3 regions of the Pseudarthrobacter sp. AG30 genome follow, and region 1 is predicted to be linked to each of the others. Evidence: riboswitches for the same ligand, from Rfam matches in the RefSeq annotation. Region 1 holds a riboswitch; each other region holds the start of a gene.

Evidence for each region. Region 1 has a riboswitch for cyclic di-AMP ahead of DC347_RS18100 (M23 family metallopeptidase). Riboswitches for the same ligand answer to the same signal wherever they lie in the genome.
Region 2: linked by a shared signal. The riboswitch ahead of DC347_RS05915 (hypothetical protein) and the one ahead of DC347_RS18100 (M23 family metallopeptidase) in region 1 are both predicted to bind cyclic di-AMP.
Region 3: linked by a shared signal. The riboswitch ahead of DC347_RS03955 (LysM peptidoglycan-binding domain-containing protein) and the one ahead of DC347_RS18100 (M23 family metallopeptidase) in region 1 are both predicted to bind cyclic di-AMP.

The regions. Positions count from the first base shown of each region.
Region 1 is NZ_QEHL01000023.1:9,784-13,053, reverse strand. Features, by position in the region: gene DC347_RS18105 (hypothetical protein) at 3-641, shown strand; cyclic di-AMP (ydaO/yuaA leader) riboswitch at 1,044-1,290, shown strand; gene DC347_RS18100 (M23 family metallopeptidase) at 1,295-2,119, shown strand; gene DC347_RS18095 (isoprenylcysteine carboxylmethyltransferase family protein) at 3,107-3,270, shown strand, end outside.
Region 2 is NZ_QEHL01000004.1:90,940-94,209, reverse strand. Features, by position in the region: gene upp (uracil phosphoribosyltransferase) at 1-401, shown strand, start outside; gene DC347_RS05920 (glyoxalase superfamily protein) at 446-847, shown strand; gene DC347_RS05915 (hypothetical protein) at 915-1,622, opposite strand; cyclic di-AMP (ydaO/yuaA leader) riboswitch at 1,626-1,788, opposite strand; gene DC347_RS05910 (glycosyltransferase family 39 protein) at 1,934-3,270, opposite strand, start outside.
Region 3 is NZ_QEHL01000003.1:159,755-163,024, forward strand. Features, by position in the region: gene DC347_RS03950 (YdiU family protein) at 1-830, shown strand, start outside; gene DC347_RS03955 (LysM peptidoglycan-binding domain-containing protein) at 909-1,745, opposite strand; cyclic di-AMP (ydaO/yuaA leader) riboswitch at 1,749-1,921, opposite strand; gene DC347_RS03960 (transglycosylase) at 2,175-3,270, shown strand, end outside.

The DNA of each region.
Region 1 (3,270 bases):
CCATGGCCAAGACTCCCGCCCAGCGCATCAAAAAACACGGCAGCAAAGCCACGGTCCCCGCCCACCAACTGCCTCCTGTGATCAACTCCACAACCAGCCGGTCGCCGCAAAAGGCGCAAGGTAACAGCAACCTGATCGTTGTTGCCGGCGTCGTAGCCAGCCTTTTCTTGTTCTGGTACCTGCACTTGCTCACGCTGAACCAGATGACGCAGTTGTCCGGCGGTCTCGCGATGCCGGATTCCCTTGTGGGCGGCTTTTCCACCGAGTATGTTGGGCAGCTGCGCGCTGCCATGGACGATGACGCCCGCGGGCAGCTCGGCTACGTCCACAAAACCGCGGGGACGCTGTTTCCTCTCATTTTCGGCTTCAGTTGGCTCCTGCTGATCGGCACGAACGTGGCCGTCAAGACCGTGCGTTGGGCGTTGTGGATGGCGCCGATACTCTTCGTCATCATCCGACTGTGGGCCAACGCTGCCGTTGACGCCGCCCTTGCTCCTGCCACGCCCGATGCCAGCGCGGTGGCTGCGGCGTCAGCCCTCACGGTCGGGGGCTGGGTGCTTCTCATCCTGAGCCTGATGGCGGGAGGGGCGGCGGTGTTCCTGGGACGCCGGGACGCCCGGCGGAAGCCCAGGCTGCCCTGACGATCCGCTGTTCCCACCGGAGAATGCGAAGGTTTCCACCCGAACGAACTGCGGGTGAAGTCAGTATTGCCGGTCTCATGTGGTTCGGACGGGCCCTTCTGGCAAATGAAAGAATCAAGTCCGACGTCAGAGCTTCCGCAGCCGCCGCCACATGGGGCAAAGGCGGCAGACGGCATCAAAGGCGACGGGCCGATAGTGGTCAAGGCCAAATGATGGCGTTCCGAATCCTTAACCATATTTAAGCGACGATGAGCAGCACGGGATGGGCGAGACCCCGACTCCTCCAGTTGCGCTGACCCGGCGCACGTAATGCCGTGACGCCCCTTCCGCAAAGCTAACGGAACGATTACGGTCCGATTAGTCAGCTATAGTGGAGCCTGAAGCATCGATACCAAAGCGTTACCTGATCCGGAGCCAAGCTCTGCCAGCGGATCAGGTGCACGAGTCACCAACTGGCAGAGGCGGAGGAACCATAACCGGCAGTCGCAGGACTGCCTTGGGGTGAAGTCCGTCAGCAGCAAGCCCTCATCCAGCTAAAAATCCTTCCGGGGACATCTCTGCGCAGAGTGCTTGTTACGGCGGACCGGGTCTTTGAACTCTCTGACCCGAATCCGACAGCTAACTTCGCAGGCTTACCCGGAGAGGAAAAAATCTTGGCCAGGCAATACTCCAGGGGCCGCCGACGCGCGACAGGCCCCGCTTCGGCGCGCCGGGCGACCGAGGTGTTTACCGCGGACAGGCCCCGCGATCCGCAGCGAGAAGCACGCCGTCGCCGGGGACCCTTCCGCCAGATCACTGATTTCGCCGCCTCCAGCGGTATCGGCCAGAAGGGCGGCATCGCGTTGGCAGCAACGGGCCTGGCACTCACCGTGACTGTTCCGGTGACCGGCCCTGTGATGGCCGCCCAGGAACCCGTTCAGGCCGCGTCCGCCGTTTCCGCCGCCCCACAGCCTGAAATTTCCGCGGCGCCGGGAGCTCGAATCGACTTCAGCCGCTCCCCGGTAGCCACGAAGGCGGACCCGGACGGCAAGTTGAAACAACTGCTCAGTGCCCAGTCGGCCGGTGCCCTCACCCGCGCAGCCTCCGCTGGAACTCTTGGCGCTCCGCTCGCTGCGATGACCACAGTTTCGCCGTTCGGGCTCCGGGTCAGTCCCATCACAGGCGGTTCAGGAGATTTCCATCGGGGACAGGACCTCGTCGCCCAGTGCGGCACTTCCGTCCTGGCCGCTGCCGCAGGCACCGTCACCTTCGCAAGTTGGGACCAGTATGGCGGAGGGAACCGCGTGGTCGTGGATCACGGCAACGGCCTGAAAACCACATACAACCACCTGTCTTCCTTCAACGTGACCAAGGGGCAGGCAGTATCCCGGGGAGACGTGGTGGCCTTCAGTGGGACCACGGGCGCCTCCACCGGCTGCCACCTCCACTTCGAGGTTGAAGTCAACGGGAAAGTTGTCGACCCCACCGGCTGGCTCTAAATTCAACTGATAGCGGGCTCCGCGCAAGCTTGCTCGCAGCGGCGGCCGGCTTCCATGCAGATACGCCAATGTGCTCGTGCATGCGATTCGCACTCGTCCGGGAGTCCGTGCAGACGGTCTGACAGGCTTTCAGGACGGCCCTGGTGATGTCCGATTTCGTAGCCGGTGTGCCGGGACAAGATATTCCCGGTAATGCCGCAGATGTAGGCGCTGCATATGGCCCAGTGCACTCGCTGCACGTCAGAGGTAGCCGGGATGGCCGTGCGCCTGAGCTGCCGGCACTCCTGACGCTGGAAGAAGTGGAAATGATCACTGAGTTCGGCGCAGTCCACGTTCCCGGAAAACCCGGGTCGTCCTGACGGCCACAGTCCGGGCTGGTGCGCGGCTCTACCGTGGAGCGTCGGGATCTGATGCGATCTCTGGCGCTGGCTCCTGGCGATGAGGGCAAAAGTTGCCGCTGATGCGAACGGAGAGATGCCCTGCAGCCGGACGGACTCCGGGCCGGGATCACCGAAGCTGGGGCGCTTTCGCACAGGACCTAGCGGTCCAACGCCGAGCCCGTGCCGAGCATCTTTCCGCCACGCCGATGACATGCTGGGCGGGGTCGGCCCGCTACCCGCCGCCTCCAGGCCTCGGGCCGAATTTCGTCACACGCTAATCATGTCCCCTGGAAGCTTCGCGTTTATACCGGCGATCGGTAGCGCAAGCGAGGGGATCCAGGCCGGCGCAGAAGTGAAAGATGCACGCCGCCATCTCTGATCTCCGAAGTACGGTCGAGGCCCGGTCCGGGGCGCGTCCGGTCACTCACCAAAGGTCATCGAAGCCGGGCTGGGCAGAACAGCTTACGCAGTGTCAGCAATCTGGAAATTGCCGGAGGCGGATGCGTCCGGGCCGCTGGATCGCCAAAAAGTTATGGTAAAAAGCCTAGGCGGCAGGAAGCGATTCGATAATGTTGATGAACCGGGTAGTGACGAGGGGTGATGGGTGATGGCTGTCGCTGCTCTCATCCTCACCGGAGTTTTTGCCCTGCTCGACGTCGCGCGCCACGTGATCCAGCGACGCAGCACGGGCGACGCCGGGATCCGGCAGTTCTCGGTCGGGCCTGGATCCCTGCAATGGTGGGCGCACTGGGGCATGGAATTCGGCACCCT
Region 2 (3,270 bases), on a different contig from region 1:
CCGGCCTGGGCATGCTGGAAGGCATGACCAAGCTGGTGCCCACCGCCGAGGTGGGCTTCCTGGGCATGGCCCGGGACGAGGAAACCCTGGACATCATCACGTATGCCGAGCGCCTCCCCGAGGACCTCACCGGCCGCCAGGTCTTCGTCCTGGACCCGATGCTGGCCACCGGCGGAACCCTGCGTGAGGCCATCAAGTTCCTCTTCAAGCGCGGCGCCTCCGACGTCACCTGCATCTGCCTGCTGGCAGCCCCGGAGGGCCTGGCCAAGCTGGAGGAGGAACTGGGCGACGCAAACGTGCACATCGTCCTGGCCTCCATCGACGAGAAGCTCAACGAGAAGTCCTACATTGTTCCCGGCCTCGGCGACGCCGGCGACCGCCTGTACGGGATCGCCGGGTAGGTTCCACCCTTTTTCAAAACCGTTCCCGCCGCTAGCCTGTGCGGATGGACTGGAAACTTGAACTTGTCTTTGTCCCTGTATCCGATGTGGACCGCGCCAAGGATTTCTACGTCAACAAGGTTGGCTTCAACGCCGACTACGACGAACGCCCGTCGGAGTCGATCCGCTTCGTGCAGTTGACGCCACCCGGCTCCGCCTGCTCCATCTGCATCGGCGAAGGGCTGACCGACGCTCCGCCCGGCACAGGATCCAACCTCCAGCTGGTGGTCAGCGACATCGAGGCTGCCCACCGCCAGCTCAAGGGCAACGGCGTGGACGTCAGCGACGTGGATGTGCAGCAGTGGGGCCACTTCCTGTACTTCGCCGATCCGGACGGCAACAAGTGGTCTGTCCAGTACATCCCCTGGCGGAATGCCGGGCCGGGCGACGTCCAGGGCGCCGGTTAACGCAAACCGCGGGCCGCATCGACATGATGCGGCCCGCGGTTTGCGTTGCGCCCGGTGCAGGTGGTGCCTAGTACCAGTTGTGTGCCAGGTGGAAGTTCAACGCACCGCAGGGCGAGGCGTAGCTCTTCTTGATGTAGTCCAGGCCCCAGTTGATCTGCGTGCGGTAGTTGGTCAGGTAGTCGGCGCCTGCGCTGGCCATCTTCTCCGCCGGCAGCGACTGGACGATGCCGTACGCGCCGCTGCTGGCGTTGGTGGCGGTGGTGGTCCAATCGGATTCCTTGGTCCACAGCGTCTGCAGGCACTGCATCTGGTCCGGTCCCCAGCCAAAGGAGGACAGCTGGCTGGCGGCGTAGGCCTGGGCGCCCGCGGGATCGTTAACCGCGACGGCGGGAGCAGGCTCAGGCGCGGGGGCCGGCGCAGGTGCGGGTGCTTCAGCCGGCGGGGCGGCGGGAGCGGGCGCGGGGGCCGGCTCCGCGGCCTGCGGTGCCACGCTGATGGCGGAAGGAGCAGGATTAGCGGCCGGGTTGGAACGGATTTCGCTCTTCTCGATGCTCATCTGGGCATCCGCCGCCGACGTGGAAGCGCTTGACCCGGTGGACGACGCCTGGGTCATGTTGTTGGTCGCCTGGCCTGCCGCGCCAACGCCAACCAGCACCGCGCATGATGCAGCGAGGACCGCAACACGCCGGCCCACGGTGGTCTTTTTGGCGGGCTGGGGTTTGGCCCGATGTTTTGCCTTGGTTTGCAGGCATGGTTTTGCCATGGATTTAGACATGATTGATCGCCTCTCACACCTGCGGAGTTAGCTGTCGGGTTCGGATGAGGGCATCCGGCCGCACGGAAAAAACACGTGCTGGCTTAACCCCAAGGGCAATCATTGCCCGGGACGGTGGGTCCCCCGCCTCTGCCGTTGCTCAAGCGGAATCCGGGAAGCGGCAGAGCTTGGCGTCAACCCGGGATATGCGGCCCGAACGGGGACCGCACCCAATCGACGGTACAGGAAGATTGCGCATTAGTCACATTTGGGTAACGGAAGTCACGAATTATGGCGCGTCGATTTGCTGCAGGCGGATCCCCGGCGCCGGTTTATCCCGCCAGGATATAGACCGTGGTCCCGCCAATGTTTTGCGCCGGGAACGTGGACTCCACCCACTGTGCAATCCGGGTGGAGACGTCAGAGCCGCTGCTGGACATCATGGTCCCGCCGGCAATGAAGTAGTGGATCCGGCCTTGGGAGACCAGCGCTTGGAACTGTTCCAGCGTGGGGGAGGGGTCGGTGCCGTTGAAGCCGCCCACGGCCATCACCGGCAGTTCCGTGGCCAGTTGGTAACCTGCGGCATTGTTCGAACCGACTACTGCCGCTGCCCAGGTGTAGTTTGAGGCACCGTCCTTCAATGCGGCCACGAGCCCGGCCGACGGCGTGGGCGCACCCAGGAGGCCGCCCATCCCGCCGGCGCGGCCACCGGTGGCACCCGGACCGCCCTGCGCTGCCCCGCCCTGGCCTGCTGCCCCGCCCTGGCCGGCACCCTGGCCTTGTCCGGCCTGGCCTTGTCCAGCCTGGCCGTTGAACTGCCGGGACGTGCCGCCCGCGCCAAACCCGCCGGTCCGGTTTCCGCCGAACCCGCCCGGGCCGCCGAACGACGTCGCCGGTCCGGCGCTGACAATGGCCCCGCTGTGCGCCGTCGCCGCCGTCGACATGGAGAAGGCCAGCGGGCCGGCGAGCGATGCCGCAATGGCGAGCGCCGTCGTCGTCCGTTGCACGGAGCGCAGGCGGATGAACCTGTTCAACCCTGTTCCTGCTGCGGCCGCAAGGCCTGCCGCCAGCACCACCCAGCGCGGCCACGGGCCGTAGGCGGATGTGGTTCCCAGCAGGGTGAATGCCATCAGGGCTGCCGCGGCCACTGCGGCGGCCAGGAAGACCGCCGCGGCGGCCTGCCGCCGGTGCTGCCAGAGAAGGGCCGGCCCCAGGCCGGCCAGGGCTGCGATCCCCGGCGCCAATGCCACCGCATAGTAGGGGTGGATGATGCCCGCCATGAAGCTGAAGACCAGGCCGGTCACCAGGACCCAGGAACCCCAGACGAGCACCGACGCCCGGACGGCGTCAGTCCGCGGCGCCCGGCGTCCCACCCACAGCAGGCCGGCAGCAAGGATCAGTGCGGAGGGCAGCAGCCACGCGATCTGGCCGCCAAATTCGCTGTTGAACATCCGCAGCAGCCCGGGAACGCCCCAGCCGTTGGCGCCGCCCACGCTCCCTGTCTCGTCGCCTGTGAGCCGGCCCAGGCCGTTATAGCCGAGGGTCAGTTCCAGGATGGAATTGTCCTGCGAACCACCAATGAACGGACGGTCCGCAGCCGGGATGAGCTCCACGACGGCCAGCCACCAGCCGGCCGCGGCAAGCATCGCGGCACCGGTGGCGAGCAGGT
Region 3 (3,270 bases), on a different contig from region 1:
ATCCGGACGCTGCCGTCGCCCCAAACCCCTATCTGGCACTGTTTGCGTCCGTCTGTTCCGCCCAGGCCGGGCTGGTGGCCCGGTGGATGCTGGCGGGATTCGTGCACGGGGTCATGAATACGGACAACATGACCATCTCAGGGGAAACCATTGATTACGGCCCGTGTGCGTTTCTGGATGCCTTCGATCCCGCCGCCGTCTTCAGTTCCATCGATGTCAGTGGCCGTTACGCCTACGCCAACCAGCCAGTCCTTGCCGAATGGAACCTTGCCCGCCTTGCCGAGGCAATGCTGCCGCTCGTTGACGAAGACGAGGACAAGGCCGTTGCCGCAGCGGTTGAGGTGCTCGGTGGATTCCGTGGACAGTACAGCACGGCGTGGACGGGCGGCATGAAAACCAAACTGGGTCTTGCCGCTGGAAACGCCAGCGACGACGCCGCGTCCAGCCTTATTGACGATGTGGTGGCCATTCTCAAGGACGGCCCGGTGGATTACACCCTGTTCTTCCGTAACCTAGGCAGGGCGGCCCGCGGCGACCTGCGCCCGGTGCGCGGGATGGTGATGGATTTGGCCGGCTTCGACGCCTGGTCGGAGCGGTGGTTGGCGCTGCAACCCGACGCAGGGCTGATGGACAGCGTCAACCCGGCGTACATTCCACGGAACCATCTGGTGGAGGAAGCCCTCGCCGCCGGCACGGAGGGAGACACTGCCCCGTTGCACCGCCTGCTTCAGGCCGTGACCGATCCTTTCACCGAGCGGGCCGGGCTGGAACGCTACATGGACGGTGCCCCGGCGGAATTCGGGACCTATACGACCTTTTGCGGGACCTGATCCGACGACAACAGGAGGGTGGCAACCGGAGACCCGGCTGCCACCCTCCTGTTGGGAGCAGGCTTTACTGCGCGAAGACTAGGCGACGCGGACCACTGAGTAGCCGCTGAGCCAGCTGATGGAGTGCAGCTGCGTGGTGTAGCCGTTGACGCCGCCACTCACAACCTGGCCGTTGCCGGCGTAAACGCCCACGTGGCCCGAGGTGATGATGAGGTCGCCGGGTGCCGGGCTCCCGACCACGCTGCCGTACTGGAAGAACTGCGTGGGAGCCAGGTCGCCGACGCTCTTGCCGACGGAGCGCAGGGCCTTTTCAACCATGGCGGTGCAGTCCTGGCTCACGCCGACCTGGCCGTAGGCGGAGGCCAGGATGGCAGCACCGGTCCCGCTGCCGGTGGTGGACGCCACCGGCGTTGCTGATGCGTAGGACATGTTCATGCCGGTGTTCGCCGGTGCGGTGGCGGCTGCTGCCTGGACGGGGGCCGCTGCCGGCGCGGGGGCAGGTGCTGCCACGTAGCCGGCGCCGGGGATCTGGATCTGGTCACCGGGGTAGATGATGGACGACAATCCCAGGCCGTTGGCAGCCAGGACGTCATTGAGGCTGACTCCGTACGCGGCCGAAATCGCGCCGAGGGTGTCCCCGGAAACGACGGTGTGGACGGTTGCTGCCGCGGCTGCCGGAGCAGTTGCAGGAGCTGCGGCGGCCTGGACGCTGGCCTGCTCAGTGGTGTCCGCGCCCGTCACGCCCGCATGGGCCGGGGCGCCGACGCCGAACGCGATGCCGGACGCGGCGGCAACAGCGAGGGCCGGACGGCCAAACGAACGGGCCTGTGATTTGGCCGTCACGGCGAGTCCCTCGAGCGCAATGGAGCGGGCCGGGGTCGCGCGGTGGCGGGCAGTGCTGAGATTCTTTGACACGATTGATCGCCTCTCCCATGCCTGCGGGGTGAGCTGTCGGGTTCGGGTTGGAGATACCCGGCCGAACATATCTCCGCGGTGGGCGGAGGAGCTGTCCGACTTAACCCCAAGACCTGAAAGGTCGTGGAAACTTGGTTCCCCCGTCCCTGCCAGCATGAATGCGGTTGAATCCCGGTATCAGCGGCAGGGCTCGGCAAACTGATGGGAGTGTCCCGTTTGGGGAGGGACACCAGAAGACCATAACCCGCCGACCCTCCCATTGTCACGTTTAGATAACATGCGAGGTTCTTCTCTCGTATTCAACCAGCGATTGGATGGGTCCGATCCACCCTCGCCGGGCTCCCGCCGGTCCGGCACCGGACCAAACGGGTAACAAAGCAGGCACGGCCGCCTTTCCGCTCCGGCGTGCCGCCGGTATGCTTCGGGACTATGCCCCTGTTCGTGACCATGCCCACGTCCCCGCTGGTGGGGGGACTGCTCGCCATCGCAGTGGCAGCGGCCACGGTCCTGCCTGCCACGGCAGACGAGCCTGCACCTCCCGGTGGGTATCCGTCCTGGGCTGACGTGCAGCAGGCGCAGTCTTCCGAGGCAGCGAAAGTGGCAGAGATCACCACCATCAACGGGCTCCTGGACGGCCTCCAGACCCAGGCTGAAGCCGCCGGTAACACGGCGGTCCGGGCAGCGGCCGACTACGCCGCAGCCGACGCCGGGCTGCAAGCGGCATCGGTCAGGCTGGATTCATTGTCCACCCAGGCTGCCCGCGCCAACGACGAACTGGCCCGTCATCGCAAGGAAATCGGAGCGCTTGCCGTCCAGGCGTACAAGACGGGCGGGACCAATACCGGATTCTTCGTGGCCCTTGATGCCCTGCGGAACAACAGCGTCCAAGGGCTCAACCTCGTCCAGCTGGTGGGCGACAAGACTGCTGCTCTGGTGGAGAAAGCTGCGGCTGCCGGAAAAGTTGCCGCATCCCTGGCAGAGCAGGAAAAAGTGGCCCGCACTGAGCGGGAACGACTGTCCGGGGAAGCAAAAGCCAAACTGGACGCAGCCCGCTCCGCCCAGGACGCGCTTGCCCGGCAGGTAAATGACGAACAGCAGCACAGCACCGAACTGACCGCCCAGCTGGCCTCGCTGAAGGGAACGACGGCGGCACTTGAGGGGGAGTATCGCCAGGGCCAGGCGGCGCTGGCTGCCTATGAAGCGGCCCAGGAGGCCAAGCGCGCCGCTGCGGCGGAGCAGGCCCGCCGGCAGGCCGAAGCCGCGGCGCAGGCTGCCGCGGCCGCAGCCCGGCAGCCCAAACCCGCGGCTGCGGCTCCGGCCGGCAACGCGGCGGTACCGGCCCCGCCGGCCGACCCGGTTCCCGGCAGTCCGCCGCAGCCAGCCGTGCCCGGCCCGCCGCCCGTCGTCGTTCCCTCCGTCCCGGGCGGTGCCGTCAATGATCCTGCCGGCGCCAAGGCCTATGCCTCAGGACGCCTGGGTGCCCTCGGCTGGGGCGCCGACCAGTTCCAGTGCCTGTCCCAGCTGT